Regions from separate parts of the Viridibacillus sp. NPDC096237 genome, predicted to be linked through region 2. Evidence: riboswitches for the same ligand, from Rfam matches in the RefSeq annotation. Region 2 holds a riboswitch; each other region holds the start of a gene.

Region 1 (10,850 bases), on a different contig from region 2:
AACATTTTCTACAGTAAGCATAATTACGCACCCTTCGTTCTTCTTTGTCGGAAAAAGATATATGAAAATACTGGCGCTCCAATAAATGCAGTAATAACACCAATTGGTAACTCTGTTGGTGCAATAATCGTTCGGGCAAATAAATCACAAACAATTAGTAAAGATGCTCCATTTAAAAACGATAACGGTAACAAGTGTCGGTGATCTGCACCAAATAAAAGACGTGTCATATGTGGTACAACAAGTCCTACAAAGCCAATTGTGCCAGACACTGCTACTGCAGCACCTGTTAACATAGATCCACCAATTAGTATAAGCATTTTACTTTTCTTCACATCAACACCAAGATACTTCGCACGTTCTTCTCCAAATAACATAGCATTTAATTCACGACGGTTTAGCCATAATAAAAATGAGCCGATGAGTACAAATGGCCACACCATTTTGACATATGGCCACCCACGCATTGAAACGCTCCCCATAAGCCAGCCAATGATTTGGCGTAACTCATCTCCTGTTAAAGCGATTAATAAAGAAATAACCGAACCCAAAAATGAACTAACGATTATACCTGTTAAAATCAGTGTTTCCATCTTCAACGTACGATCGACTAAACGTGCAAAAGCCATTACACCCATCATCGCCAATATGGCCCCTAGCATGCTGAAGACTGGTAATGTATATATACCTAAAATAGGGGTCGAAATGCCGAAAAAGAGCGTCACCACAGCACCTACTGAGGCACCGGATGACACTCCTAACGTATACGGATCGGCGAGTGGATTTTTCAGCAATCCTTGGAAAGCCGCACCAGCGATTGCTAGTGAAGCACCTACTAATCCTGCAAGCACAACACGCGGCATTCGTATTTTCCACAAAATATTCGTCGCTGTTGGATCCGCTGCCGTGTTCCATAACGTACTAATTGGTACTTTAACAGAACCAATTGATACACCTAACCAAATACTAACGATTAAAATCACAAAGGCTATGGTGTATCCTATAATGGTTTTCTTCACTCAAAAGCCTCTGGATATACTGCTTTTGCAATGACCTCTAATCCTTCAGCAAGACGAGGACCTGTACGGCTTGTTAAGTTCGCATCAACTTGAACAACTTCATCATTTTTAACAGCTGTGATACTATCGAATCCTTGGCGTTTTTTCACTTTCTCGACAATATTTTTTAGGTTGTATTTCACAATAATTGTATCTGGATTACGTTTCACAATTTCTTCAGGGTCAATTTGGAACCAACCTGTTTGATCTGCTGTGACGTTTTTAATATTAGCTAGATCAAACAATTCTTGCATAAATGTATCTTTACCTGCAGTGTAAATATTAGGTTCATCTGATGTTTCGACGAATGCTGATTTTTGTTTTACATCTTTCACTTTTGCTTGTACTTCTTTTACTTTTGCTTTCATATCATCAGTAATCTTCTTAGCCTCATCCGCTTTACCAGTAATGTGGCCAATTTGTTCAATTGTTGAATATGTTTCATCAAAATTCTTAGCGTTTTTTACAACGAAAACTTTTAAACCAGCATCACGTAATTGTTGAAGACCTGCTTCAGAAGTACCTAAAAGTGTTTCGTGTGCAAAAACAACTTCTGGATTTAAGCTAATAATTTTCTCGGCGTTAAATTCCATCTCACCGATTTTTTCTTTTTTCGTTGCCGCTTTAGGATAATCATCATTATCCGATACAGCAGTAATTTCTTTTTCTAATCCTAACGCGAAAAGAATTTCTGTGTTACTTGGTACCAAAGTAATAATGCTCTTTGGTGCTTCTGTAAATTTCACATCATTGCCAAGTGCATCAGTCTCTGTTAATGGATACCCTGCTACCTGTTGCTCTGTCGCTGGCTCACTATTTTCCTTTTTCTTTGTATCCTCCGTTTGGCCACAGCCTACTAACACGCCTAGTGCTAAAACGAACACTAAACAAAATTGCCATATTCTCTTCATTTACTTTTCCTCCTTTTTCATAAAAAAAATCCCTCGTTTTACGACGAGAGATACGATGACAGTGGATATATACATAGCAGTACTGATACTGCACTTTTACTGACACCATTTCTATCCGCGTAGTTCTAATTGGTAGTCTCCATGTTGGTAGGTCTCCTGGCTCGTGATCACAGCTTACCGCGCCTTCCCAAAGCGCTAGGCTTCAGTGACAGATTACGACTTGCTCACACTTACAGTGGCGGGACCGCGTCGGATTTCCACCGACTTCCCTTTTCTCTTTACATAATCTAAGTAAAGAACCAGCATGTATCACAATATACAATTTTTTATTACATCGTGTTCAATTATACAGAAAATTAAATACTTGTCCAAGTTGTTTCAAATAGGGGTGGTAGAATTATGAGAACTACCTACTTGAAGTTTTCTATTATTTTCGTTTTTATTATTTATTTTAAAAGTAAAAATGAATTGAATGATTTTAGCTATTTTATCCTTAATTTGAGCAATTTCATTTCATTTTTCTCCTTAATCTGTCTTTATTTAATCAAAAAGACTATTCTTCACTGAAATAGTGAGGAATAGTCTAATTTGTAAGCGTCCATTAAACCCTACAGCAATTTCTGCAGAAGAAGATAGATGGGGCTCCTTCAGTAATTACATTTTTTCAGGTGCTGATACGCCAATTAGTTTTAGTGCATTGGCGATTGTTGTACGAACTGCTGTGATTAGAGCTAAACGAGCTGCTGAGCGCTCTTTGTTGTCAGCATCTAATACTTTTTCAGCATTGTAGAAGCTGTGGAAAGTTGCTGCTAGTTCTTGAATGTAGTTAGTAATACGGTGTGGTGTACGATTCTTTGCAGCATCCGCAACAACTTGTGGGAAGTCCCCTACTTTTTTCAAGACATCAATTTCTTTCTCTGCATTAAGAAGATTTAAATGTTCTTCAGAAGCAGCTAAACCTTGTTCTTTTGCTTGGCGTAAAATTGAAGAAATACGAGCATGTGCATATTGTGCATAGTATACAGGGTTTTCGTTTGATTGCTTAACAGCTAAGTCAAGGTCAAAGTCCATATGAGAATCACCAGCACGCATTGCAAAGTTGTAACGAACTGCGTCTAAACCTACTTCTTCAACAAGCTCACGTAAAGTAACCGCGTTACCTGTACGTTTACTCATTTTCACTTTTTCGCCGTCTTTCATTAAGTTCACCATTTGGATGATCTCAACTTCTAACGTATCTCGATCATACCCAAGTGCTTCGATTGCAGCTTTCATACGCGGGATATAACCATGGTGGTCAGCTCCCCAGATGTTGATTAGCTTAGTAAAACCACGTTGGATTTTATCTTCATGGTACGAAATATCAGGTGTTAAATATGTGTATGAGCCATCATTCTTTATAAGTACTCGATCTTTGTCATCACCAAATGTAGTAGAGCGGAACCAAGTAGCGCCTTCTTCTTCAAATACATGACCATTTGCACGTAATTTTTCTAGAGCAGTTTCAACTTTACCTGATTTATAAAGTGATGTCTCAGAATACCAAACGTCAAAGTCTACACGGAAGTTTGCTAAATCATTTTGTAATTTACCAAGTTCCAATTTCAAACCATGTTCACGGAAAAATTCAAAGCGGTCTTCATCTGGTTTACTTAGGATAGAGTCACCAAACTCAGTAGCTAGTTTACCTGCGATATCAATAATATCTTGTCCATGATAACCATCTTCAGGCATAGTAGCTTCTAAGCCTAAAGATTGTTTGTAGCGCGCTTCTAAAGATGCTGCTAAGTTATTGATTTGATTCCCCGCATCATTGATGTAGTATTCACGTGAGACATCATATCCTGCAAAATCTAAAACGTTACATAGTGAATCTCCTACAGATGCTCCTCGTGCATGTCCTAAATGAAGGTCACCAGTTGGGTTAGCTGATACAAATTCCACTTGTACTTTTTCATTGGCACCAGCCTGTGAACGCCCATATTCTGTACCTTGTGCTAAAACAGTTGTGATAACTTCTGCTAGGTAGTCTTTACGTAGCACAATATTCATAAAACCAGGACCTGCGATGTCGATTTTCTCGATAGCAGTACCTGTTGTATCAAGATTTTCAATAATGGCTTCAGCGATCGTACGAGGTGGCTTTTTCGCTAATTTTGTAAGTTGCATAGCAATATTAGTTGCATAATCGCCATTCGCCTTATCCTTTGGTGTTTCTAAGTGTACGTTCAGTGTTGATGTATCTTCTAAAAGACCTGCTTTAGTTACTGCTGCAAGAAGCGCTTCTTTAATCGCATGTTGCACTTGTTCTACTGCGTTCATTATTTTCCCTCCGAGTAATTAATTTCTAAAGTATAATCGCCTACTGATTGTCCACCAACGATTAGATCATAGTTTAAATAGAATCGTCCGCTCATTTTACTTTCATGCGGTTCGAATTGCATCTCCTTCGTATACGTCACGATTGGTAATGCACCGTATTCACTATCATAATGACCGTTTTGTTCATGATTAAGTAAAAATGGCATACGCATTTTCACATCACCATTTCGTAGAATAACGGCCTCATTATTACCGAATTTTAAAGTTGAACGAATATGTTTATCTTCTTGAACTTCTTCATATTGTAAGTACGTTTGGTCCCTTTTTTGAACTATCGTACCTTCTGACCAAAGCTCATAAGTTTCAGCTTCTCCTTCAGATTGTCGAATTGTCGTTTTTAACTTTAATTTTACGGGTGCTTTAAGTTCACTAGTCATACTTATGGGCCTCCGTTTCATTCTTAATATAACCTTCTTATTATAGGTTAGATTCGCTTGTTTTTTCAAGGTGCAAGTAAATTTTGGAGGTATCTTTAAAACTTAACGATACAACTAACTTTTGTCGTTTTCTAGGGGAAACGCAATTTTTTTCATTTTCCTTGCAAAATTGAATGTTATAATGGAGGGATAAAATGGTAGGAGAGAATCTAAATGCTGCTCGAATTAGTCATTAATTTTTCGATATTATTTACTTTTGTTATCTTTTCATATTGGTTATACGAGTCATTACAACCTTATCAAGCTAGCTTCTCTGAGCTACAGCCATGGATTGTCGGGCTTGTAGCTGGACTTACAGGTTTACTTTTGATGGGTACGGCTGTACATTACCAAAATAATATTATTAGTGATGGTCGTTTTGTTAGTATCTTACTCAGTGGATTAATAGGAGGGCCTATTGCTATTGCAATTTCCTCTCTCATCATTGGGATTTTCCGAATTTATGTGTTTGGTCTGTCAGAGACTTCTATTCTTTCAGGATTAAATATATTAACAATTGGTTGTGTTATCACATTAATTTCAATAAAAAAACCAATTACTTTCCGCAATGTGAATTTCTATTTTACTTATATCGTAGTCCAAGTTTGCATTATCTTCTTTATTCTTTCAGATACTTGGACACATGGCTTACAAAATGTAATTGAAACTGCATTGTTTTATTTTATCTCATTTTACATAACTTTACTTGTGTTGAAATCAATTCGAAATCAATTTGATCGTATGCGTGAAACTGAAAAAATGGCAGAAACAGATTATTTAACTGGGCTACCAAATAACCGGCGTTTCCAGCAAATAATAGATGATTTACTCTCTAATAATGATCCTTTTTCATTAATATTAATTGATATTGACTCTTTTAAAAAAGTTAATAAAACGTATGGTCATCCTGTTGGCGATGAAATCTTACAACAAATTGGTACTCAATTAAAAGATTTCGTAAAACCGATTGATGCAGAGGCAGCTAGGATTAGTGGTGAGGAATTTTATATAGTTTGCAAAGACGCTCCTCCTGCATATGGCATACATTATGCAAATTTAATTCGATCACAAATCGCTAAAACACCGCTCGTTGTGTCTACCGGTCATGTGATATCGATTACAGTATCCGTCGGTATTTGCTCTTATCCTGATAATGGTAAAACATCAAAAGATCTCGCTTTTTCAGCAGATAAAGCAATTATGCAAGCAATAGCAAGAGGTACAAATCAAATTGTTCATGTTAATCAATTGAATAGTTAATGTTTTTTTAACGCTCTGAAAATATTCCACTTTCTTAGCGTTTTTTGTTGCCATCAATAATTACCATATTCATCCTTTTTATTTTTTTTCGCCCGTTTATTTTACATAAAATCATCACATACTATCGCTAAATTGGTGGAACGGAGCTGTTCATATGAAACGAGCAGACTATTGGCGAAAAAGAAGGGTGAATAAACGCTGGAAACGTACTCTTATGTGGGGTGTCGTGGGCATTTCAGCCGTTTTAACAGTTTTGCTGTCACTCAGAATATATGCGCAAATTGCTGGTGCGCCTTCTCTCGCTGTTCCGAAGGCAACCGTTTTTTTAGATGCTGATGGGCACCGAGCTGGCGATAAATTCTCACAAGAACGCCGTTATTGGGTAAGCTTAGATGAAATTTCTCCTTTTGTTTCAAAAGCACTTATTGCAACAGAAGACAAAAATTTCTATTCACATAACGGTTTTGATTTTACCCGTATTGCAGGCGCATTATTAAAAGATGTTAAGGCAATGCGCAAAGTTGAAGGAGCAAGTACCATTACGCAGCAATACGCTCGTAATTTATACTTATCACATGAGAAAACATGGTTAAGGAAAGCGAATGAAGCACTATATGCATACCGACTTGAAGTCTTTTATGATAAGGATAAGATTTTGGAAGGCTATTTAAATACAGTATATTACGGGCATGGTATGTACGGTATCGAAGCTGCAAGTAGATTTTATTTCGGAAAATCGGCGAAAGATTTAACACTATCTGAAGCTGCTTTGTTGGTCGGAATTCCAAAAGGACCAGGCATTTATTCCCCTGTAGTAGATAAAGAAAAATCAATAGGTCGTCAACAATTGATCTTAAGTTTAATGACGAACCAAAATGTCATTTCAGAAGAACAATCAGAGCGTGCGAAGAAGGAGCCCCTTGATTTTAAATTTGAGGAATGGGAAAATTCGAAGTCGCTTGCACCATACTTTTTAGATACAGCTTGGCAGGAAGCAAAAGATATCTTAACGGAGAAAGGTCGTCGCTTTGAAGAAGGTGGTTGGGTAATCAAAACAACATTAAATACTTACCATCAAAAAGCTGCTGAGGAAGCTGTTGAAAAAGCTTTACCGAACGATGAGCTAGAAGTTGGCTTTGTTAGTATGGATCCATCAACTGGTTATATTACTGCGTTGGTTGGAGGGCGACATTATTTAGCAAGTACATTCAATCGGGTAACACAAGCAAAAAGGCAACCAGGATCCGCTATTAAGCCATTTTTGTACAGTGCAGCATTAGAGAAAGGTTACACTCCATTAACGTTTATGGATACTAGTCCTACTATTTTCACTTATGACGATGGACGTTCAAAATACGAACCTAAAAATGTAAACGGTCAATTTGCTAATCATCCAATGTCATTGGCACAAGCAATTGCCATTTCGGATAATATTTACGCAGTTAAGACATTTGAAACTATCGGCTATAAAGCATTTAGTAATGTACTGAATCGATTTAATATCCAAGGTAAATTACAAAATTCACCGGCAGTAGCTCTTGGTACTTCTGAAGTAAGCTTAATGAATTTGACTTCTGCCTATAACACTTTAGCTGCAAAGGGCGTTCAAAAGAAACCGACAACAATTATTTCGATTACAGATGCACATGGTAAAGTAATTTATAAAGCGGAAAAGAAACAGAAAAAGAAACAAATAATTAATCCAGATGATGCGTTTTTAATCACTCAATTGATGACAGGCATGTTCGATCCCGTCTTTAATGATTACGCACCTGCAACTGGTATATCAATTCGTAACAAACAAACAAGACCTTATGCAGCAAAATCCGGTACAACTTTAACCGATCAAATGATGGTTGGTTTTACCCCTTCTTTAACTGCTGGTGTATGGAACGGTTATGATAAAGGAAAACAGATGACAAGCCCCGAAGATTCACGAGCTACAAAGCAAATTTGGATTGACTTTATGGAAAAAGCACATGAAGGATTACCAAGTGAGCCATTTATAGCACCAGATAATATTGAAGGTGTAATTGTCGATGTAAAAACAGGCGGTCTCGCAACATCAACTTGTGATCGACAACGACTTGTTTATATGAAAAAGAAGGATATTCCGAAAAAATTATGTACTGACCCAAGTATTGTCAGTGATTTAACGAAAAAAGATGAAACGTCTTGGCACCTGTTCCCTTTTTCACTATTTGAATAAATAAAAAAGCTTCATCTTCTAAGGAGTCCGTTATCCTTAGCAAGATGAAGCTTTTTGGTTCCTCGAAAACGTGAGTTACATGGGGCATCCGGCTTGGGTTTGTCAAAATGCCGCATGTCACTCATAGAAATCGGTTACCTAGTGTCCTAGCTTACTTTCGCAAGTTGTAGTTAAAGTGTACTGCCTTTCAAGGACAGTTTCAACCACGGATTGAAACCGCTTAATAAATGTCACACTTTGTTCAATCATTTTCAAAATTTTAGAAGTCTAATTCTTTACGCAATTGCTCTGAACTTAGAGACCACATTTTCTCGTTAAAGCCGTGTAAAAACTCGCCTAATACTTGTTTTGACTCAGTATCCATATGCTCTACGATGATATGACGTTTCATAGATTTATCCATTTTATTGACATGGTCTGCTAAAATTTTATAACCGCGGCGTTTTTCTCTATTGACAATCATTTCACAAGCTGTTATACCTGCAAAATACGCTCCGCCTTCTTTATGATCAATTGTCACCCATACTAGCCAATATGGTTTGCCACCTTCTGAATCTTCTCGATTAGTTGTAAATTTAATACCTCTTTCAACATCACTACGTGCGTGCATAGCCCCTACTTCTACTGTGGCTTTTTTTTCTTCAATATCAATGATAACTGGTGATACGTTCTCAAGTGTTAAAGAACCTACACCAAACCCTTTATGTCCGTCTGTTGGATCGTTTTTAATAATCGTAAATCCTAATTTTTGTTTTGGTTTTTCTTCATTAGTCATTCGCATAATCCCTCCGTTCTGTTATTATAACGAATATACACTATATTTTAAATGAGGAGGACTCTTTATGCCTATAGTAACAATCAAAATGATCGAAGGTCGCACTGACGAACAAAAACGTAATTTGGTTGAGAAAGTAACAGCTGCAATTTCTGAAACCGTAGACGCACCAAAAGAAAATATTTCAATTATTATTGAAGATATGCAAAAATCTCATTTCGCTGTTGGTGGCGTACGTAAAAGCGACATTTAATTATATATATGCAAAACCGGCTGTCCCTTTAAGGGATGGCTTTTTTATTGACTATGTTGAAACCGATTGTTGATATTTGACTATAAATCTAAAATCGATTCTAATATAAGAACTGATTTCCAATGAAATTCTTGACCCTAAAAACACTGATAGCTATTCTTGTTCTCATTTTCAACTAAAGAAATAGTACGTTTCGGTCTATCGATGGTTACGGAGATATAGATGTTTATGAAGAATATACAATTGTTTGGAAAAACTCTGCTAAATCTAAAAGAGATTTAACACAGCGAAACAATGAAAATAAGAAATGCAGAAACAGGTAATGGTTCAACTCTATTTTGATGAGCTCGAGGAAATAGGCTTGCTTCTATGGAAATAGAACCAAGATTTATTTTTATTTCAGTGTAAATGGACATTGAAATCTAACGGAGCCTATGTAAAAAAATCCCCACTTGGAGGATTTTCTTACTGGATTGAAGCTGTTGCAAGTTGCGCTATAAATTCGAAGGCATCTGTCATCTCTTCTTCTGTGAAGTTTAACTTCCCTTTTACAACATGTACCTTTTCAATTTGCTCTTCTTTTGTGAGTTCATCAAAATATAGTAGTGTTGAAACGAGCTCTAGAAAACGTGCACTTCTATCATTCATCATATGAATTACTTTTGGTAACTTATCATGTTGCTTTCCTAGCATTGTTGAAAAACTTGTCCCTTCAGCAGTTACCGCATAGCGATATTGCACATATGATCCTTTATCTTCTTTTTCTTCTGATAAAAAACCCATGTTACAAAGCTCTTCAACGCGTAATGTAAGCTCTTCTGAGTAAGGACCATATATATGAAATTGGTATTTTTCTTGGAATGGAAATTGCATTTTCTTTGCGATATAGACCATCTTTTGTAATTTTTTTCGACCAGTGACTTGACCTGCTAATGACACAAATTGTACGACTTTTGCGTGTTCTTCTAGCACATTTAAATCTCCTTCCGGAAGGTTATTAACCTTTTAATATATCTAAAATTTGTTTTCTTAGTATTTTTTTCTTACCATTCTCAAGTAAAATATCTTCTGGAAAATATAATTTATGATCCGTTCTGCGTTTTCCGGATATAGCATCTACGACGTCCGATGATCTTGATAATTCACGAATTTCCTCATTCGGCATTAATAGATGAATCGGTAACCTCTCCTCTTCTTCACCTGGACGATAAAAATCATATGGTAAATCTGAAGATGAATCTAAAACTAAATAGTACTGAGGGTCAATATTGGCTTTTCGGAATAGATTCTCTAGTTCACGTAGTTTTTGATAATCTTTTGCAGGGTCAATTTCCACATAATTAAACAATTTACGGTTCACAAAGCGTCTGCTTAAATCACTTAAAATAGGATCCGTCTCACGTATCCACAGTTGGAAATATGTCAGTAAAATACTTTCATCTAATGCCAAATAATCTTCAAGTTCAATATTTCCGTCAAAAAACGCTTGGAAATGCGTTGGCTCATGTAAGAATGAATAGCCTTTTTCACTTAGCGCTTTCGCACGATGTAAAATTTTCGTCAAAATTACTTCCGCACTTCGGGAT
Region 2 (10,850 bases):
CTATTCATTGTGACACTCATCATTATCGCGACGATTCTTAGTTTTATGATTTGGAATAAACTCACAAAAGAAACATCTCTTACAACAGAAGAAATTTATAATAATATTGAAACGATGTATGGAGGAGAAATTATCTCCTTCCTTACTATAAACGATCAATATCGAGTGCAACTTCAAAGAAATAACAAGTTTTATCAACTTAATGTTGATGCAGAATCGGGTAAAATTCTACAAATGACGCAGGATAAATCGGATGTTAAAGAAGATTTTAACTATCTACCAGAAACTGAAATACGAAAAATTATAAAAGAACAATATGACGGGAAAATAAAAAAAATCTCACTCAATACAAATAAGGAAGAACCCGTTTACCAAATAGAAATAGTAAATGGTAAAGAGCATATTAACTTATTAATAAATGCGATTAATGGGGAAGTTTTATCAGAAATTCAAGCAGATGCAGAGCAAGAGTCTTCACTCTTATCTAAAGAACAAGTGATTACTATTGCTAAGAAAAAACTAAATGGAACTGTCGATGAAGTTTCTTTTTACGATACGAGTGATGGCGGATATTATTTAGTGGAGATTGAAGGGAACGACAAAGATGCAGTATTTCAAATTCATGCTATTTCCGGAAAAGTGATTTCGACTACGTGGGATTAATAATTTCTCATCAAATTCTAATCTTGTTCTCCTTATTCTTTCATTTTCATTGTGTAAAGTATAAGTATCAACAAGGAGGAGGCAATTGATTATGAAAAAAATGATTACAGCTATAGCGCTTACAGGTTCACTTGCAGTTACAGGAGTAGTTGCAGCAGCAGGTATTCAAAATAGTGCAAGTAAAATTTTATCTTCAGAAGAAGTCTCAAAAAAGGCACTTAGTTATGTAAAAGGTACAGTTTATAAAGTTGAATTGGATAAAGAAAAAGGTACACAGGTATATGAAATCGATGTACAGGGCAAAAACAATAAAGAATACGAACTAAAGTTAGATGCAAAAACTGGAGAATTACTAGAAAAGAAAATGGAAATCTCAAAAGTATCTAATACAGTAAATGAGAAGCAGGTAATTGGATTAGCAAAAGCGAAAGAAATAGCATTGAAATCGGTTAAAGGCTCTGTCAAAAAAGCAAAATTAGATAGAGAAGATGGTATTTACGAAATCGAAATCATTAGAGCAGAATATGAATACGAGTTTGATATCAATGCGTACTCAGGCAAAATTGTGAAAAAAGAAAAAGAGAAAATCTCGAAAAAAGTAGTAACTGGCAAAATAATCGGTTTAGAAAAAGCAAAAAAAATAGCTCTAAATAATGTTGGCGGTACTGTACAAAAAGCCAAATTAGATAAAAGTGATGGCGTATACGAAATCGAGATTATTAACGGTGCTACAGAATATGAGTTTGAAATCGATGCAAAAACAGGTGAAATTCTAAAAAAAGAATCAGAAGTATCAGACGATGTAATCACAACTACTAAACCAAGCACTGGAAATACGACAAAACCTACAACAATTAACAAAGCAATAGGTATTGCAAAAGCGAAAGAAATTGCTCTACAAAGTGTTAATGGTACAGTGAAAAAATCGAAATATGACCAAGAAGACGGCGTATATGAATTTGAAATTTTAACAAATGAATATGAATATGAAATTGATGTAGATGCAGTAACTGGGAAAGCTACAATATCAGATAAGGAAAGAATAACAAAAACACCAAAAGCAACAACATCTTTCATCGGTGAGCAAAAAGCTTCTCAAATTGCTTTAACAAAAGCAAAAGGTACAATTACTAAAATAGAATTAGATGAAGAAGATGGCGTTTATGAAATTGAAGTAAAAGATGGTATGTATGAATATGAATTAGAAATTGATGCTATGACTGGTGCCATTCTAGACTTCGAAAAAGATTACGAAGACGACTAATTTCTTTGAAAAAGAACTTTGGCTACCCAAAATACGACTTTGGGTAGTTTTTTAATATTCTATTATATAAAAACAATTCCTTTCTCCTGTTTTGTAAAATCAAAATAGTTTATATAGGAAAATTTAAAACATTTTTTGTAGGTCTTTTGCTTTCATTTACTTTAATTAAGAATTTCTACTTGTATGATAGGAACACAATATGTTAGATTAGATTAATCAATAGAACACAATATATAGTATGTGAGCGAAAAAAGGTACCATATACGGTTTAAAAGGGAATTCGGTATAGAAACCGAAGCTGTCCCCGCAACTGTGAATGCGGACGACTGTTAATTAACCACTGAGCAATGCTTGGGAAGGATGACAGTCGGATGATGCATGAGCCAGTAGACCTGCCTTTTTCGCATGACGACACTTTCTTCGGGGGTTGAGAAGTGGAAGCGAGAGACTTTGCATTGAACAAATTACTTTTGATTACAAAAGTATTTTTTTGTTGTGATTTCAACTGTTTCCAATTTTAAAACTTAGAGCGATGGCTCTGCCGAAGAAGGCAGATTCATCGCTTTTATATTTGTAAAAAAGGAGACGACAAAATGATCCAATTAATGACATATGAAAGAGCAACATTATTATCCCGCTTAGAGGAAGAGTTCGGAAGAGAAGAAATCAGTCTGCTAATTCGAAAAGCTGAACGTTGGGAAGAAAAGAATCCAGAAGGTACTGATGCTGAATGGACAAAGGCGATGAGCCTAGAAGCATTAAGCTATTTAGATGAAGAGGATACATATTGGACTTTCGTTGCAGCTCGTTTATTATTAGCAGGCGTTTATAGAGAAGCGTCTGTGGTACGTCAGCTAGAAGTTAGTCAAGTATACACAGCATTTGCTAAACAAGTTGAAAAGCTTGTTGAAAAAGGTTTATATGATCCAGCTTTAACAGAATCATATACAAACCAGGAGCTTGAAGAAATCGGCTTAATGCTTGAACCTAAACGAGATGAAATTTTTACATATATCGGCTTAAAAACGTTGTTAGACCGTTATGTAACATGTGATTATAACAAAACACCAATTGAATTGCCACAAGAGCGTTGGATGATTATTGCAATGACACTTATGCAAAATGAAAAAACAAATCGTCTTGCAAAAATTAAAGAATCTTATTGGGCGATGAGTAATTTATATATGACAACTGCAACACCTACACTATCAAATGCTGGTAAAACCCATGGTCAATTATCAAGCTGCTTTATCGATACAGTTGATGACAGTTTACAAAGTATTTATGATTCAAACACTGATGTTGCGACACTTTCGAAATTTGGCGGTGGTATTGGTGTTTATATGGGGAAAGTACGTAGCCGTGGCTCATCTATCCGTGGTTTCAAAGGGGCATCAAGCGGAGTTGTTCCTTGGATTAAACAATTAAATAATACAGCCGTATCAGTAGATCAACTAGGTCAACGTCAAGGTGCGATTGCGATTTACCTGGATATTTGGCATAAAGATATTTTCCCATTCCTTGATTTGAAATTAAATAACGGGGATGAGCGTATGCGCGCACATGATATTTTCACAGGCGTTAGCTTACCGGATATCTTCATGGAGGCTGTTGAAGCACGTGAAGATTGGTATTTATTTGACCCGCATGAAATCCGTGAAGTAATGGGCTTTAATCTAGAAGATTATTATGACGAAAAACTTGGACAAGGATCATTCCGTGAAAAATATGAAGCTTGCTTAGCAAACCCAATACTAACGCGTGAAGCAGTACCAGCAATTGATATTATGAAACGTATTATGCGTAGTCAGTTAGAAACTGGCGTGCCATTTATGTTCTATCGTGATGAAGTAAATCGTAAAAACCCGAATAAGCATGAAGGTATGATTTACTCAAGTAATCTTTGTACAGAAATTTTCCAAAACATGAGCGCAACTCAGTTCGAGTCAATTACATTAGAGGATGATGTTATTGTAACTCGTCGCAAACCTGGAGATTTCGTTGTATGTAATTTATCATCTATCAATCTTGGACGAGCTGTACCTGCTGAAGCTTTAGAAAGGTTAATCCCTATCCAAGTACGCATGTTAGATAATGTTATCGACTTAAATCGTATTCCGGTTCCACAAGCAGAACGTACAAATGCACGTTACCGTGGTATCGGGCTTGGTACATTCGGTTGGCATCATTTATTGGCACTTAAGAGCATTGCATGGGAATCTGAGGAATCAGTTGAATTTGCGGACAAGCTTTATGAGAAAATTGCTTACTTAACTATCCAAGCTTCAATGGAAATAGCAAAAGAAAAAGGTCAATATCCATTATTTGAAGGTTCAGACTGGCAAACAGGTGAATACTTCACAAAACGTCAATATAAAGGTGAAAAGTGGGCAGCATTACAACAAGCAGTTGCCGAAAATGGTATGCGTAACGGATACGTAATGGCTATCGCGCCCAACTCATCAACATCAATTATTGCTGGTAGTACAGCAAGTATCGATCCAATCTTCCAAAAATCTTATTCAGAAGAGAAGAAGGATTATAAGATTCCAGTAACTGTTCCTGATTTGAACCAAGAAACAACTTGGTATTACAAATCTGCTTACTTTATTGATCAAAACTGGACTTTAAAACAAAACGCAGCACGCGCTCGTCATGTCGATCAAGGTATTTCGCTGAATATATACGTACAAAATACAGTAAAAGCTAAAGAACTATTGGAATTGCACTTAAATGCTTGGAGATTAGGCATTAAAACGACTTACTACGTTCGCTCTACTTCAGTTGAATTATTAGAATGTGAATCGTGTGCAAGCTAGGGGGAATTAAAAATGACAAAGCTAGAACAACGAAAATTAATGGATAAAACAGCTCCTAACTGTTCAACAGGTATTGTAAACGGGAGTTCTTCTAATATATTAAACTGGGATGATGTTCGCTTTAGCTGGGCATATCCAAAATATAAACGTATGCTAGGTAACTTCTGGACACCTTTCGAAATTAATATGGGGAACGATATTAAAGAGTTCCCAACATTAACAGCGAATGAAAAAGAAGCGTTTATGAAAACCATCGGATTACTTGCAATGTTAGATAGCGTTCAAACAGATTACGCAGGAAAAGTAGCGGATTATTTAACAGATTCGAGCTTAAATGCTTTAATGATTATCCTTGCACAACAGGAAGTAATTCACAATCACTCTTACTCTTACATCCTTTCAAGTTTAGTATCAAAAGATGAGCAAGATAAAGTATTTGATTTCTGGCGTACAGAGCCCGTCTTGGAAAAAAGAAACGATTTCGTTATTAAAGGTTATAAAACATTTTCTGAAGAGCCGAATATCGACCATATGTTAAATTCCATCGTCTATGATGTTATATTAGAAGGTTTATTCTTCTATTCGGGCTTCGCATTTTTCTACCATTTAGCACGCAATCAAAAAATGGTAGCAACGAGTACGATGATTAACTATATTAATCGTGACGAACAGCTTCACGTCGATCTTTTCGTTAAAATTTATAAAGAATTATTAGAAGAATATCCTGAATATGATACGCCAGAACGTGCAAAGCAAGTTGAAGCAATCTTCAGGGAAGCAGCTGCACTTGAAATTGAATGGGCTAATGAAGTAATTGGCGATAAAATTGATGGCTTAGATGTGGATGATGTGGAAGATTATATTTATTTCTATACAAATGTCCGTTGTTCACAATTAGGTTATGAAAGACCATTCGAAGGATACCGAAAAAATCCGATGAAATGGATTAAAGCATATGAAGATGTTGATTTAGGAAAAACGGATTTCTTTGAACAACGTTCTCGTCAATACGTAAAGGTAAATGTTCAAGATAATGGTTTTGATGAACTATAAAAAAGATAAATATTAATCTGAAGATGAGCGCTGTATATAGCGCTCATTTTTTTCTCTAGCAAATAGTTAAAAACAAAGGTGAGAAAATTTTAATTGATAATACTGTCTTAATAGACATTTGAAATTTTGCCTATAAAGACAGTATTTATATGCTTTTTCATCAGAATTTTTAGAGAATATGATAAGTTTTTTAAAGGAGGAAGTTTGAATTAAACCCTTATTTTGGATTAATAGACAATTACCAGATGAGGGCATTGCACCACTACGGGAAATCGCTGAAGAATAAACAAAGAAATTTGGGCAGCAGGGCTTGATGTATTTGAAACAGAGCCAGTCCCAACGATTATCCAATATTAACATTACCGAATGTCGTAGTGCTTCCCCATATAGGTAGTGCCTCCATTCGCACAAGAAATAATATAATGGCAAAAAACGTTGAGTCACTTATAACGTGTTTACAAGGAAAAGAAATAAAGAATAAAGTAAAGTAATGTGAAAATGTGCAGGGAGGATTCTTTAAGCCACGGCACATTTTCTTGTCGTAAAATATTTAATTTAACTTGGAAGCATTTCTTTGCATCAGTACTAAGAAGAATAGAATTGGTAAAATAAATAGTACAGTAGATGCAATACCACTAGCGATTGTTGTATATAGTGCTAATAAGCCAATGATAGGTCCTCCAGCAATTTGTCCAATTGCATCAAGTTGCCCGAACATAGACAAAGCAGTTGCGCGACCTTGTGCTTCTAATCTTTCATTTGTCAATACACTCATTAGCGGGTAGTTAATATCGCGAAGAGCACCAGCTATCCAAAACGTTAGAAGTGCCAGCAAAAAGTTTGAGCTAAAGGCAAATGCAAGCATTGCTACTATTAATAAAGCATTAGCAGTCAAAAGAATGACAGGATAATTTTTATTAAAACGCCTTTCCACAAATTTTAAAACGACAATGTTTAATAAGTGCGCTACTGCAAAAAAAGCACCAAACCAGTAGATTGATTCGTTCTCAGGTAAACGGAAGTTTTCAATGAAATGGGCACCCCATAACCGATCAAAACCTTCACTCGCCAATCCCAAAAGTATAGTTATTATCGCGATACTTACGAGCGTTGTATTTCCTTTGATTTGTCGCGCGCCGTGTCGAATGGTTGTTATTAAATGACGAATGGCAGATATATCTTGTTTTCGTGAAATTTTGACAAACTTTGTCTCCGGCATTGTGAACAAAGCACCGAAAGCTAGCAATATTAATAATATCCCAGCGATAATAATCGTTACCTGTACTGAAAATACAGTAGCAATACAAACACTTAGTAAAATACCAATAAAACTACCTAAAGACCTGAATTGAGCACCTTTTAGAAATACTGAATCTAAATTTTTACCATCTAATTCATCTGCAATCCATGCCTCTTCAGCACCGCTTATAAACGTCCAACCTATTCCCCACAAACCAGAAGCGATAGCAATCGGCCAAAATGAAGGGAAAATCCCTTCAAGTAAATGTGCAATGCCAATAATCAAAGTCCCAATGAATAAAGAACGTTTGCGGCCGAAGTGATCAGCAACCAAGCCAGTTGGCATTTCACAAAGAAATACGGCTACCTCCATAATCGTTCCAATAAGTACCAGTTGTAAAGGGTTTAATCCTGCATTTATAACGTAATAAATTGCGTTCAGTGTGAATACCATTTGTATTAACAGTGAACGTAAACTTGTGATTGCATAATAAAATCGTTGTGTTTTCAATTTTGTTCCTCCGTATTATGAAATAATGGAGGTCAAACTCTCATTATTAAGACAGCATGCCCTCCGAGTTGTCTTTGAAAGTCAGTAAAGTGCTTTTCATATTCGTCCACTCCTTTTTTGAAATTATTGTAAGTATAACACGAGGACATGAAGGAGTTAAAATATATTTGGATATAATATCCATTGGTGATAAAAATGATTTCTAGTAGGAGAGTACAGGTAAATAGTTTTTCTGGACAGGTCGAATGGAGAATCTTACTCTGTAATAAAATAACCCACTCTAACAATAGAGTAGGTTAAGTCTTCAGTTGAAATTTTGGGACGAGCATTTTTAGCAGTTATTTGTCGCTGAATATGTTGAATATTCCGCCAATACCGCCCTCGTCTACTGATTTGTTGCCTGGTACTTGTGGAGCGGCTGCGAATACACGGCTTGCTAAACGGCTAAATGGTAGTGATTGAATCCAGACAGTTCCTGGTCCACGAAGTGTTGCGAAGAATAGTCCTTCACCGCCAAAAAGGGCAGTTTTTACGCCTTTGACCATTTCGATATTGTAATCAACATCTGCAGTCATTGCGACAAGACATCCTGTATCTACACGTAAAGTCTCACCAACTTGTAGTTTTTTTTGAATGATTGTACCGCCTGCATGAACAAAAGCCATGCCATCTCCTTCAAGTTTTTGCATAATGAAACCTTCACCACCGAAGAAACCCGTGCCTAACTTACGTTGAAATTCAACGCCAATTTCGACACCTTTGGCAGCAGCTAAGAAAGCGTCTTTTTGACAAATAATTTTGCCGTTATACTGACTTAAGTCTAACGGAATAATTTTCCCCGGGTAAGGAGACGCAAAGGAAACATGTTTTTTACCTATTCCTTCATTTGTGAATGTTGTGATGAATAAACTTTCACCTGTTATAAGGCGTTTTCCGGCGCCCATTAATTTACCCATGAAGCCACCGCCGTTATTTGAAGCGTCGCCAAAAACAGTTTCCATGGAAATGCCATCTTCCATCATCATTAATGCACCAGCTTCAGCAATAACCGTTTCTTGTGGATCTAACTCAACCTCTACAAATTGCATATCATCGCCGTATAATTTGAAATCAATTTCATGATTATTCATATTGATTATTCCTCCGCTTCTTTCAGATACTATTAATAATACGATTCGAGATTTTGAAAGGTTTCATGAGTTCAATGTTAAAAAACAAACATTTCTAATTTAATAAAAATAAAGGATATTTCGGTTTTTTGTAGAAAATATATACAAGAAAGCGTTTTCATTTAAAGGGAGGAATGAATGTGGAGTTGCAAAACTTTATTGGGGGTCAATGGGTAGCCTCTGAAGATCTAAAATTCGTACCTGTTATTAATCCTGCAAATGGTGAGGAATTGGCTCAAGTGCCTATGTCTTCAACAGCAGTTGTGGAAGAAGCGGTAGCTGTTGCAAAAAAGGCTCAAAAAAGTTGGGCACTAGTACCAGCGCCGAAACGCGCAGATTATTTGTATGCAATTGGTTTAAGGATGAAAGAAAAGAAAGAACATTTAGCTCAGGTGCTAACAAAAGAAATGGGAAAAGTTATTGAAGAAGGGCGAGGAGAAGTGCAAGAGGGTATCGATATGGCATTTTATATGGCTGGAGAAGGGCGACGATTGTTTGGGGAAACAACGCCGTCAGAGTTAGCCAATAAATTTGCGATGAGTGTCCGTTCTCCAATTGGTGTCGTTGGCCTAATTACACCTTGGAATTTCCCTGTTGCAATAGCGACTTGGAAATCATTCCCTGCAATTGTTGCAGGAAACACGTTCATTTGGAAGCCTGCAACCGAAACGCCAATGATGGCTTATGAAATGGCTAAAATTTTTGAAGAAGTAGGTTTACCTGATGGCGTGGCTAATGTTGTTTTTGGTTCTGGTTCAGAAGTTGGAACGGCATTAATCGAGCATCCAGACGTCAAAGTCATTTCGTTCACAGGTTCAACTGCTACGGGTAGTAAGGTAGCGGAGTTGGGCGGCCGCCATTTAAAGAAAGTTTCTTTAGAAATGGGTGGCAAAAATGCAGTGATAGTCATGGATGATGCTGATTTAGAACTGGCTGTTGAAGGTATTCTGTGGAGTGCATTTGGTACAGCGGGTCAACGTTGTACAGCATGTAGTCGAGTGATTGTGCATAAAGATGTAAAAGCAGAGCTGGAAGAACGCCTCCTAACAGCTATGCAACTATTAACAATTGGTGATGGTTTAGATGAGTCAGTGAAAATTGGTCCGGTTATTAATAAAACCGCTTTACACAAGATTAATAGTTATGTAGAAATTGGACGACAAGAAGGTGCGAAGTTGCTTGCAGGTGGCAATATATTAACTGGTTTGTCTTTCGATCAAGGATTTTACTACGCACCAACATTATTTACCGATGTGAAATGGAATGCTCGTATTGCACAGGAAGAAATTTTCGGACCGGTTGTCTCATTGATCGAAGTAGCAAGTTTAGAAGAAGCTATTGAAGTCAATAATAGTGTGCAATTTGGGCTATCAAGTGCCATTTTTACACAAGATATTAATCGCGCATTCCAAGCGCAGCGTGATTTAGATACGGGTATTGTATACGTCAATGCTGGTACAACTGGTGCGGAAATTCATCTACCTTTTGGTGGCACAAAGGGAACAGGGAATGGTCATCGTGATTCTGGTGTTGCAGCACTTGATGTTTATACTGAATGGAAAAGTATATACATCGATTACAGTGGAAAGTTGCAGCGGGCACAAATTGATACGGAATAATAACAAAAAAGGGGGACAATCAGATGAAGGTAGCAGTATTAGGTGCAGGTTTAATGGGGAAAGAGGTAGCGCGTGATTTAGTTAAAAATGACAAAGTTGAAAAGGTGTACTTAGCAGATCTAGATGTCGGGCAAACAACATTATTTGTTGAGTTGTTGAAGTCAGATAAATTAGAAGTGCTACATCTAGATGCCAATGATGATACGGAATTAAAATGGGTCATGGCAAAGGCAGATGTAGTGATTAACGCCCTATTTTATACATTCAATGAAAAAGTTGCACGTATGGCAGTTGAAGTGGGTGTGCATTCAGTCGATCTTGGTGGGCACATTGGCGGTGCAACAAATGCTGTTTTAAAGTTATCTGATGAGGCTAAGGAAAAAGGTATTACAATTATTCCAGACTTAGGTGTTGCACCAGGAATGATAAACATTTTAACTGGTTATGGAGCATCAAAATTAGATAATGTTAACTCCATTAAAATTTTTGTTGGAGGAATTCCGGTAGAAAAAG
Region 3 (10,850 bases), on a different contig from region 2:
AATAATAGACTTTCAATTTCCCCACTTGGCGGCTCCCAAATACTTGAGAACCAAGGCTCATATGAAGCATTTATTTCGCCAATAGCTGCTTCAGCTTCACCATCAGCTCCTCCAAATTCCGCTCCCTTTTGAATGAATAGCGGGAAAATAGCAAGAATGACAACGATTGCTATTAGTATTAAATTCTTTTTCATCGCTGTTCAGCTCCTTTCGAGAAGACATGAAGTGCTTTTAGCTCAGAAACATTGTATTTTTTCAAGAATTTCATAATAATAACAGTTAAAATACCTTCAGAAATAGCTAAAGGAACTTGAGTTAAAGCGAAAATACTACTGAATTTCGTGAACGACGCAAAGAATCCACCAACTTCAGAAGGAAATGCAAGTGCTAATTGAATAGAAGTGACAATATAAGTACCAAGATCGCCTAAAGCAGCAGCCAAAAATACTGCAAATGCAAAAGATAATCCAGCTTTAGTTGCCCCTTTATAAATACCGTATGCAATTAGTGGACCAACAACAGCCATAGAAAATGCATTGGCTCCTAAAGTTGTTAAGCCGCCATGTGCTAATAAAAGTGATTGAAATAATAGAACGATAAAACCTACAATACTCATTGCAAATGGTCCAAATAAAACAGTTCCTAAACCAACCCCAGTAGGGTGAGAACAACTACCAGTTACAGATGGGATTTTTAGTGCAGATAATACAAAAGCAAATGCCCCTGATAGACCGAGCATCATTTTTGTATCTGGATTTTCTTTAATTGTTTTACGAATTGAACGAAATCCAATAATCAAAAACGGAATCGTTACCGCCCACCAGAAGATAGCCCATTCAAGAGGTAAGAACCCCTCCATAATGTGCATGGCAAATGCTTGCTTTGGAACAATCATGACAAATACTAAAAAGTAAATCATTTTACAATTAAAGATTGATTTTAGCTTATTCATGTTAATCTCCCTTTTGTGTATGTATTGTTACAGGCGACTTATTAGTTGAAAAATAACACCTCCTATGAAATACCTCTCTGGATAGGGCATAAGCCATTTGTCATAAAAAAGCACCTCTTTCATAGAAAGAAGTGCGTGAAGGAATAGTCATCAGTAAATAAGACTTACTCACTTTCACACCCATCCTCGTAGGTTGAAACATTTCCTCACTTCATGGTAGGTCTCCTGGCTTAGAATCATCATTTCACTACTGCCTTCCCATCATTAGACAGTGACATAACGTAGCAAAACTCCTCAACACAGTGGCGGGACCGCGCCGGATTAACACCGACTTCCCTTTTAAGTTAAACGCTAATTTAACACCATGAAGTTTATTGAATTATTAGATTTCAGAATATAGTGTATCATGAGAATTTTCTTTCTACTAGATTTTTTTTGAAAAACTAAATAAATTAAATTGAAGTAAAAACGTTGCAGAAGCTGTTTTCAACAACAATATTTTGATGAAAATGTTTATTTAATATTATGTCAAGATATTAATTCTTAAAAAATCTATTTGAATCTAACAAAATTTAGTATATGATAAATACAGCTTTAGAATTTACTGAATAATACAATTGAATAACAAATTTAAAAGTGCCAACATGTTTAGAACATAGAGCAAGTTGGATAATAGGGAAATCGGTTCGAATCCGATGCAGCCCCCGCTACTGTAACGCTGATGAAATGATAATCCTCACTGGTGAAATACTGGGAAGAGATCAAAGTAAAGTGACGCGTAAGCCAGGAAACCTGCTTTTATAATTATGAACGATACTTTTCGGAGGGAAAGGTGAAGGCTACAGTAGATGACGCTTATTTATTTTTGTGTGTTGTCTGAATAATCTAGTTTTTAAACCTTAATTCCTTGAATTAAGGTTTTTTTATTTAACAAAATAGTTAACTAGCTGCCAATTTACCCTATTTCCATAGTTTTTTCATAAGAAAAGATGAACACCATTTGGGAGGATCACTATGACAACTTGGAATTTAGAAAGTATGAAAAGCCATTTGCTCATTTGTAACGGCAGTAGCTGTTTAAAAAAGGGCGGTGAAGAAGTTACACTGGCAGTAAGAGATGAGATCTCTAGACTTGGAATTGATGAACAAATACATACAACTCGAACTCGCTGTAATGGTCGTTGTAAAGATGCTTGTGTCGTTATTGCATATCCACAAGGTACTTGGTATAAAGCAGAATCTCCTGAAATTGGTCGTCAAATTGTACGTGACTGTATCGACCAGCAAGTTGCACCACATGTCGTCTATCAAACGATTAATGGCAATATGACGAAAAACCCGATATCAGGAGCGATTAAAGGGATTTCGAAAAATAGATAGATGTTACGAAAAGGAGATGCTTGAATGTCACAACTTGGCAAACTTTATGTAGTTGGTTTTGGTCCAGGGGATTTTAAACATATTACAACAAGGGCAGTAGAAGCACTGCAAGAAAGTGATTTCATTATCGGTTATAAAACCTACGTAGAACTCATTCAAGATTTAATCGATAGTAATACCGCTGTCATCAGTACAGGTATGACTGAAGAAGTATCACGAGCGCAAGAAGCTGTAAGACAAGCTGAAAATGGTAAAAAAGTTGCGGTCATTTCAAGTGGAGACTCTGGTGTTTATGGAATGGCTGGTCTAGTTTATGAAGTGCTAATAGAAAAAGGATGGACTGAGGCAACGGGTGTTGAAATTGAAGTTATTCCTGGTATTTCTGCAATAAATTCATGTGCCTCTTTACTAGGCGCACCAGTTATGCATGATTCATGTACGATCAGTTTAAGTGACCACTTAACACCTTGGGACTTAATTGCAAAACGAGTGGAAGCTGCGGCAATGGCGGATTTTGTAATCGCTCTTTATAATCCACGTAGTGGTCGCCGTACACGCCAAATTGTTGAAACTCAGCGTATTTTACTACAATATCGTTCACCAGAGACACCTGTAGGGCTAGTTAAAAGCGCCTATCGTGATCGCCAAAACATCATCATTACGAATTTAAAAGATATGTTGAATCATGATATTGGTATGTTAACGACAGTTGTCATCGGTAATTCATCAACATTTTTGTATGACAATAAAATGATTACACCCCGTGGTTATCAAAGGAAGTACACATTGAATGCTGAACAACAACCATTAAAACCACATCAACGATTGAAAGAAGAAGCTGAGCCTTGGGCAATGGACCAAGAAACTGGCATTCAGCGAAGTCAAAATATTGATAGCGTACCTGCTTTAGTAAAAGCTCAGCAATTGTCAGTTGTAAAAGTTGAATCAAAACCTACTATTGGCTCTTTTGAAATGGCGTTGGATGCATTATCACGTGTAACTGATCAGCAAGTGGCAACACAGGCTACTTATGTACAACAAGAAATGGAATCTATATTCGAATTAGCAGTCAGCCCCGGTGTTGCGAATAAACGATTTACACCAAAACAAATGATGACTTTAGCAGAAGTAGTTGGAGAAAAAGGGACGATGGAGTATACACCAAATCATAATATTCTATTGAGAATACCAACGACAACTCCAGATATCATCACAGCTAAATTGCGAGATGCAAACTTTATTTTGTCCCCTGTTGGTGATGTTGTAACAATAAAAGCATGTGATTTCTGTGATGGTGAAAAAACAGGCGGTATTCCTTATGCAGAGGAACTTCAAGAGATATTAGGGGGCCTACACATGCCAAAAGAATTTAATATCGGCTTTAATGGATGTGGAATGGCTTGTTACAAAGCCGTGATGGAGGACGTTGGAATCGTCTATAGAAAAGGTAAATTTGATCTTTTCGTAGGTGCGAAACCAGTTGGTAGAACAGCTCATCCAGGGCAACCAGTAGCAGAAGGTATTGATCCTGAAAAGATAGTAGAAGTTGTCAGTAACATCGTTGAAGAATATCGTCAAAATGCGCATCCGAACGAGCGCTTGTTCAAGTACTTCAAACGTGTGAAGCGAATTCAAGGATTTAACTATCAAGATATGTCACCGAAAATTGAAATTGAACCTGCTCCTTGCGGGGATTAAAAATTAGGGGGAATTGTATTTATGCAAGCTATATTATTCGTCGGTCATGGTAGTCGTTTAGCAGAGGGTAATGCTGAGGTTAATAAATTTGTAGAGCAATTAAAGCCAACATTAGATAGTCAATTACTAGTGGAATCTTGTTTTTTAGAATTTGCATCACCAAACATTGCACAGGGGATTGATAACTGTGTCGCTAAAGGTGCTACGGATATCCATGTTATTCCGATTATTTTATTACAAGCAGGACATTCGAAAATTCATATTCCAGCAGCGATTGATGAAGGGAAAGAAAAATATCCTACTGTACAAATTACATATGGTCGTCCACTAGGTGTACATGAATCCATTTTCTCAATATTAAAAGAGCGTTTAACAGAAGCCGGTTTCAATCATGAATCGGAAAATAAAGATACAGCTATTTTATTAATCGCACGTGGTGGTAGTGACCCAGATGCTAATAGCGACTTTTATAAAATTGCTCGTATGCTTTGGGAACAATTAAATGTTCATACAGTAGAATGTGCTTTTATGGGGGTTACTTATCCAACAGTTGAGGAAGGTATTGAAAGATGCCAGCAGCTAGGAGCGAAAAAAGTAATTATGCTTCCTTACTTCCTATTCACGGGTATTTTAATGGAACGTATGGAACAAATGGTCTTAAGCTATCAAACTATGTATCCTGAATTGGATGTAAAACTAGCAGCTTACTTTGGGTACCATCCTGAACTAAAAACAGTTTTAACAGACCGTGTGGAAGAATCGCTTCAAGGTGATGTGAAAATGAACTGTGATACTTGCCAATACCGTATCAATGCAATGGAGTTTGTAGAACATCATCACCATCACGACCATGATCACGACCACCATCATCATCACGATCATGAACACGAACATGCTGGTACTGCGAAATGATTTTGTTTTTAGCAGGTACGAGCGATGCCAGAGCATTGGCGATAGAGTTACAACAAACTGGATACTCAGTTTTAGCAACTGTTGTCACTGAATCAGCTGCAAAAAGTTTAGTTGAAGCAAATATAGAAACGCATATTGGTCGTCTAACAGCGGAAGATATGGCTCAATTTATTCAATCAAAAAATTTACAGGCTGTTGTTGATGCATCTCATCCATTTGCTGAAGAAGCATCAAAAAATGCGCTAGCAGGAGCAAAACTAGCAAATGTTCCATACATTCGATATGAACGTGAAAGTCAGCGATTTGGAGATGAAAAATTAATCCTAGTAAAAGACTATGAAGAGGCAGCGAATTTAGCAGCAAAAAAACGTGGCGTTATTATGCTTACCACGGGCAGTAAAACACTAGGTACATTTACTGAGAAGCTAATAGGTTTAGAGGATACAAGAGTCATTGCCCGTATGTTACCACGTTTAGACAATATGGAAAAATGTGCAGAACTTGGTGTAGAACAAAAGAATATTGTTGCTATTCAAGGACCTTTTTCAAAGGAACTAAATATCGCACTTTATAAGCAATATGGTGTCACTTTAATGATTACAAAAGAAAGTGGAAAAGTCGGTTCAGTCGACGAAAAACTAACAGCAGCTCTTGAATGTGGCATTGAAACAATTATGATTGCAAGACCAAAAGTAGCTTACGAAAATGTTCATTCTACTTTTGATGATGTGATTCAAGCATTACAAACTCAACTTCAACTTTCCCAAATATAGGAGGCAATCCAAATGGATTTCAGAACAGATTTTAAACCTTTAACAGTTGACCCAGATAAAATTTACGAACATAGCTTTGCCACTATTCTAGAAGAATATGGTCCACATGATTTTACAGAAGATGAATGGAAAATTATTCGTCGTATTATTCATGCTTCAGCCGATTTTGATTTAGGTCGCTCAGTAATCATTCATCCAGATGCGATTGAAGCAGGTATTCGAGCAATTCGTTCTGGTAAAGCAGTAATCGCTGATGTGCAAATGATTGAAAGTGGTACTGGACATAAACGTTTCCAAAAACATGGTGGAGATGTATATTGCTATATTTCTGATGATGATGTTTCGAAAGCAGCTAAAGAAGCCGGTGCTACGCGTGCCATTATGTCTATGCAAAAAGCTGCACATTTACATGAAGGTGGAATTTATGCGATAGGTAATGCGCCAACTGCATTACTTGAATTGATTCGATTAATAAAAGAGGGGGTAGTAAAGCCTGATTTAATTATCGGAATGCCTGTTGGTTTTGTATCTGCTGCAGAGTCAAAAGAAGAACTAGCTAAAATAACGGAAGTGCCGTTTATTACAAATCTTGGACGTAAAGGTGGTAGTACTGTAACTGTTGCGGCACTAAATGCTATCTCACTATTAGCAGACCAAGCTTAATGATGCAAAAGAAAGAGAAAAAAGATCCATCGCAAATGCGTCATGGCTATACAACAGGCGCTTGCGCAACAGCCGTAACGAAAGCAGCTTTAACGGCACTTATTACAGGTGAAGCACAAGAAACAGCTACGATCCATTTGCCGGTGGGCCGAGATGCAACATTTACTATCGAAAAAAATGTCTTTGAAGGAGATTCCGTGAGTTGTGAAACGATAAAGGATGCTGGAGATGACCCAGATGCAACGCATAAAGCATTAATCATTTCTACTGTCAGTTGGGGAGAACATCCAGGAATAATTTTAGATGGAGGAGTCGGTGTGGGGAGAGTGACCAAGCCGGGTCTTCCTGTTCCTGTTGGAGAAGCGGCTATCAATCCAGTACCTAGAAAAATGTTAAATTCTACAGTTCAAGAAACGCTAGATGAATTTCAAATTGACCGTGGCGTTAAGGTTGTTATTTCTGTTCCTGATGGAGAAGAAATTGCAAAAAAAACGTTAAACGGAAGATTGGGGATTATCGGAGGTATTTCCATCTTAGGCACTAGAGGAACGGTTGTACCGTTTTCTAGTTCAGCATATATGGCAAGTATTGTGCAGGCGATCAGTGTAGCCGTTGCCATGGGCTGCGATCATGTTGTATTGACAACAGGGGGACGTAGTGAAAAATATGGCATGCAACAATATGAAGGACTTTCGGAAGAAGCTTTCATTGAGATGGGCGATTTTGTCGGTTTTGCACTCAAGCACTGTAAACGACTAGGTATTAAAAGAGTGTCATTAGTAGGGATGATGGGGAAATTTTCGAAAGTGGCCCAAGGTGTTATGATGGTGCATTCAAAAAGTGCAGCTATTAACTTTGAGTTTATGGCAGAACTTGCAAAAGACGTCGGAGCATCAGATAAGCTTGTACAGGAAGTATGCGGTGCGAATACAGCTTCTCAAGTTGGTGAAATGATGATGGAAGCTGGTTACAATCAATTCTTCAATCATTTATGTGAAGCTTGTTGTACATCGTCACTTAATCATGTGCGTGGTGGTCTCATCATGGATACCGCTATTTATTCAATGAAGGGACAATTATTAGGGAGGGCTGATGGCATTGACTCAATCGATTAAACTGATTGGTATCGGTGATAACGGTCAAGAGAGTTTATTACCTCAATATTTATCATGGATTGAAGATAGTGAAGTATTAGTAGGTGGAGAAAGACTTCTTGCATTCTTTCCTCACTATACAGGAGAAAAAATTGTCGTAAAAGGCGGCTTAAAACCGCTAGTAGAACTATTGAAAAATGAAACGCGTAAAACAGTCATCTTAGCATCAGGAGATCCATTGTTTTACGGTCTTGGTGGCTATTTAGCGAGCAAAATAGATATCGAAGTTTATCCGTACTTTAGTTCCATCCAATTAGCTTTTTCAAAAATGGGTGAAAGCTGGCAGGACTCTTATTTAATAAGCGTTCATGGACGTAGTATGAAAGGTTTAGCGCAGAAAATTGATGGTAAATCGAAAATCGCATTGTTAACAGATGCTGATAATAGCCCGAGTAAAATTGCTGAATATTTATTATCTTTTGGTATGAAGGAATATCGTGCGTTTGTTGCAGAAAATATGCAAGGCGAAGATGAAAAATACGGTTGGTATGAATTAGAGGATATGCAAAATCATGAGTTCTCTCCTTTAAATGTTGTCATTCTCAAAAAAGTAGGTAAGAGCCCGAAATGGACTTTAGGTATTGATGATGAAGAATTTTCACAACGTAAACCCGACAAAGGGCTTATTACGAAGAAAGAAATTAGAGTACTAAGCTTATATGCTATGGAATTATCAAGTAATAGCACGGTATGGGATATCGGTACTTGTACAGGTTCAATGGCGATTGAGTCTGCGAAGCTTGCACCAGAAGGAAAAGTATTTGCGATTGAAAAAAATGAAGGTGATCTTGAAAACTGCCTACAAAATCAACGTAAATTCCGAACTGATTTAACAGCAATTCACGGCAAAGCACCAGAAGGTCTTGATACTTTCCCGAATCCAGATGCCATTTTCATTGGTGGTACTGGTGGTAACATGAAGAATCTTCTTCAAGTATGCTGTGAGCGTTTAAACGAAGGTGGAAGAATTGTTTTAAATGCAGCAACCATAGAAAATTTATACCGTGCAAATGAGGCATTTGAAGAATTTGGGTTTGAAACATCTATTATGCACGCTCAAATTTCTAGAAGTAAACCAATCTTAGGTATGAAACGATTTGTGCCATTAAATCCAATTTATATTATTACAGCAAAGCGAAAGGAAGACACCAATGAGTAATTTCGGTACATTATACGGCCTAGGAGTAGGTCCAGGAGATCCTGAACTTATAACAGTTAAAGCATTTCGTGTGATTCAAGAATCACCAGTCATCGCTTATCCGCGAAAACGCAAAGGAAGTAAGAGCTATGCACAACGTATAGTTGATGTATATATTCGTCCGGGTGAAAAAGATATGCTTGGACTTGTTTTTCCAATGACGAAGGATCAAGAGATTCTTGATAGAGAGTGGAACAAAGCAGTTGAACTTGTATACGGAAAATTACAAGAGGGTAAAGACGTTGCTTTTGTGACAGAAGGAGATCCACTACTCTATAGTACATTCATTCACATGATGAAATTGATGCAAGAATTGCACCCAGAAATAGAGATAAAAACGGTTCCTGGTATTTCCTCATTCAATGGGTCAGCTTCACGCTTAGGTATTGCTCTTGCTGATGGGGATGATCATGTTGCTATTATTCCAGCTACTGACGATTATGATGCTATGAAAAAAGCACTTGAAGACCATGATGCTGTTGTGTTTATTAAAGTTGCAAAAGTAATGGATCTAATGATTCAAGTATTAAAAGAGTTAAATCTATATGACAAAGCATCTGTCGTAACAAAAGTTACCTCTGATGAGGAAGTAATTTGGTCAATGGATGAATTAGAAGATGCAGAGCTAGAATATTTAACATTAATGGTGGTGCGTAAATAATGAAAAAAATATACATAGTTGGGGCAGGACCTGGAGATCCAGATCTAATCACAGTAAAAGGGTTAAATATTTTACAAACAGCTGACGTTGTTATGTATACAGATTCACTAGTAAATGATGAACTTATTGCTAAAGCAAAACCAGAAGCAGAAGTAATTAAAACAGCAGGGATGCATTTAGAAGAAATGGTTGGTGTAATTGTGGACCGTGTAAATGCTGGCAAAACAGTAGCACGTATTCATACAGGGGACCCTGCAATGTATGGGGCGACAATGGAGCAACTGGCATTACTGAAAAAAGAAGATATATATGCAGAAGTGATTCCAGGTGTCAGTTCGGTATTCGCTTCAGCTGCAGCAATTGGGGCCGAACTAACGATTCCAGATCTAACGCAAACACTAATTTTAACTCGTGCTGAAGGTCGTACACCTGTACCTGAATTTGAAAAGCTTCGTGATTTAGCGAGTCATCATTGTACAATTGCATTATTTTTAAGTGCTACTTTAACGAAGAAAATCGTTAAAGAGTTACAAACTGCAGGATGGAGCGATGATACGCCAATTGCTGTTATCCAAAGAGCATCATGGCCTGATCAAAAAATTGTTCGTACTACGCTTATTAATCTAGATGAGGATATGCGAAAAAATGGTATCAGAAAGCATGCGATGATACTAGCTGGTTGGGCGCTTGACCCTAATATTCATGATAAAGATGAATATCGTTCAAAACTATATGATGCAACTTTCACTCACGGATTCAGAAAAGGTGTGAAACCTCAATGATCGAGTTACAAGAAGGTATAGAACCGGTTGTAGAACAACATAACCAATATGCCATAGTTGCTATAACGAAGCATGGTGTACAAACAGCACGTAATCTACATCGTTCATTTGTACACTCAGACGTTTACTATATGAGTAAATTTGAACAAGGTGATGAACAGCAAAAGCATATACAACTGTTTTCAGGAAGTGTACGCATGCTGTTACCAACATTGTTCAAACAATATAAAGGTATCATTATGATTATTTCACTTGGTGCTGTAGTCCGTATGATTGCACCTATTTTAAAAGATAAAAAGACAGATCCTGCGGTTGTTGTCATTGATGACCGTGCAGAAAATGTCATCAGTGTTCTGTCAGGTCATTTAGGCGGAGCTAACGAATTAACGCACGAAGTTGCTTCTGCTTTAAATGCCCGTGCGATTATTACAACTGCATCAGATGTTCAAAAAACAATTCCTGTAGACCTTTTTGGTTCACGGTTTGGCTGGGTTTGGGATGCTGATGATAAGTTAACACCTGTCAGTGCGTCTGTCGTTAACGAAGAGCCTGTTGCCATCGTACAAGAGTCAGGTGAAAAAAACTGGTGGCATCTACAAACACCACTGCCAGAAAATATCACACAATATCCGAGCATTTTAAAAGCTCTAGAAGCAAAGCCAAAAGGTGCATTAATC

What was found. A riboswitch is a leader RNA that binds a small molecule or an ion and turns the genes downstream of it on or off. The one in region 2 is predicted to bind cobalamin.
Region 1: linked by a shared signal. The riboswitch ahead of ACQKMD_RS03390 (ABC transporter substrate-binding protein) and the one ahead of ACQKMD_RS16915 (ribonucleoside-diphosphate reductase subunit alpha) in region 2 are both predicted to bind cobalamin.
Region 3: linked by a shared signal. The riboswitch ahead of ACQKMD_RS13930 ((2Fe-2S) ferredoxin domain-containing protein) and the one ahead of ACQKMD_RS16915 (ribonucleoside-diphosphate reductase subunit alpha) in region 2 are both predicted to bind cobalamin.

The regions. Positions count from the first base shown of each region.
Region 1 is NZ_JBNNTI010000002.1:108,431-119,280, forward strand. Features, by position in the region: gene ACQKMD_RS03380 (adenosylcobinamide amidohydrolase) at 1-21, opposite strand, end outside; gene ACQKMD_RS03385 (FecCD family ABC transporter permease) at 24-1,019, opposite strand; gene ACQKMD_RS03390 (ABC transporter substrate-binding protein) at 1,016-1,969, opposite strand; cobalamin riboswitch at 2,099-2,288, opposite strand; gene argS (arginine--tRNA ligase) at 2,624-4,291, opposite strand; gene ACQKMD_RS03400 (DUF1934 domain-containing protein) at 4,291-4,728, opposite strand; gene ACQKMD_RS03405 (diguanylate cyclase) at 4,942-6,027, shown strand; gene ACQKMD_RS03410 (transglycosylase domain-containing protein) at 6,182-8,236, shown strand; gene ACQKMD_RS03415 (YwhD family protein) at 8,496-9,011, opposite strand; gene ACQKMD_RS03420 (2-hydroxymuconate tautomerase) at 9,079-9,264, shown strand; gene ACQKMD_RS03425 (YwgA family protein) at 9,730-10,236, opposite strand; gene ACQKMD_RS03430 (HD domain-containing protein) at 10,262-10,850, opposite strand, start outside.
Region 2 is NZ_JBNNTI010000036.1:13,761-24,610, forward strand. Features, by position in the region: gene ACQKMD_RS16905 (PepSY domain-containing protein) at 1-663, shown strand, start outside; gene ACQKMD_RS16910 (PepSY domain-containing protein) at 755-1,927, shown strand; cobalamin riboswitch at 2,163-2,341, shown strand; gene ACQKMD_RS16915 (ribonucleoside-diphosphate reductase subunit alpha) at 2,482-4,746, shown strand; gene ACQKMD_RS16920 (ribonucleotide-diphosphate reductase subunit beta) at 4,759-5,799, shown strand; partial or broken gene ACQKMD_RS16925 (NAD(P)-dependent oxidoreductase) at 6,088-6,290, shown strand; gene ACQKMD_RS16930 (MFS transporter) at 6,350-7,549, opposite strand; gene ACQKMD_RS16935 (TIGR00266 family protein) at 7,888-8,679, opposite strand; gene ACQKMD_RS16940 (aldehyde dehydrogenase family protein) at 8,859-10,337, shown strand; gene ACQKMD_RS16945 (saccharopine dehydrogenase family protein) at 10,361-10,850, shown strand, end outside.
Region 3 is NZ_JBNNTI010000024.1:49,892-60,741, reverse strand. Features, by position in the region: gene ACQKMD_RS13940 (energy-coupling factor ABC transporter substrate-binding protein) at 1-194, opposite strand, end outside; gene ACQKMD_RS13935 (energy-coupling factor ABC transporter permease) at 191-952, opposite strand; cobalamin riboswitch at 1,151-1,334, opposite strand; cobalamin riboswitch at 1,570-1,766, shown strand; gene ACQKMD_RS13930 ((2Fe-2S) ferredoxin domain-containing protein) at 1,967-2,332, shown strand; gene cobJ (precorrin-3B C(17)-methyltransferase) at 2,357-4,030, shown strand; gene ACQKMD_RS13920 (sirohydrochlorin chelatase) at 4,052-4,942, shown strand; gene cobK (precorrin-6A reductase) at 4,939-5,715, shown strand; gene ACQKMD_RS13910 (precorrin-8X methylmutase) at 5,728-6,378, shown strand; gene ACQKMD_RS13905 (cobalt-precorrin-5B (C(1))-methyltransferase) at 6,381-7,493, shown strand; gene cbiE (precorrin-6y C5,15-methyltransferase (decarboxylating) subunit CbiE) at 7,471-8,691, shown strand; gene cobI (precorrin-2 C(20)-methyltransferase) at 8,684-9,391, shown strand; gene cobM (precorrin-4 C(11)-methyltransferase) at 9,391-10,173, shown strand; gene ACQKMD_RS13885 (cobalt-precorrin 5A hydrolase) at 10,170-10,850, shown strand, end outside.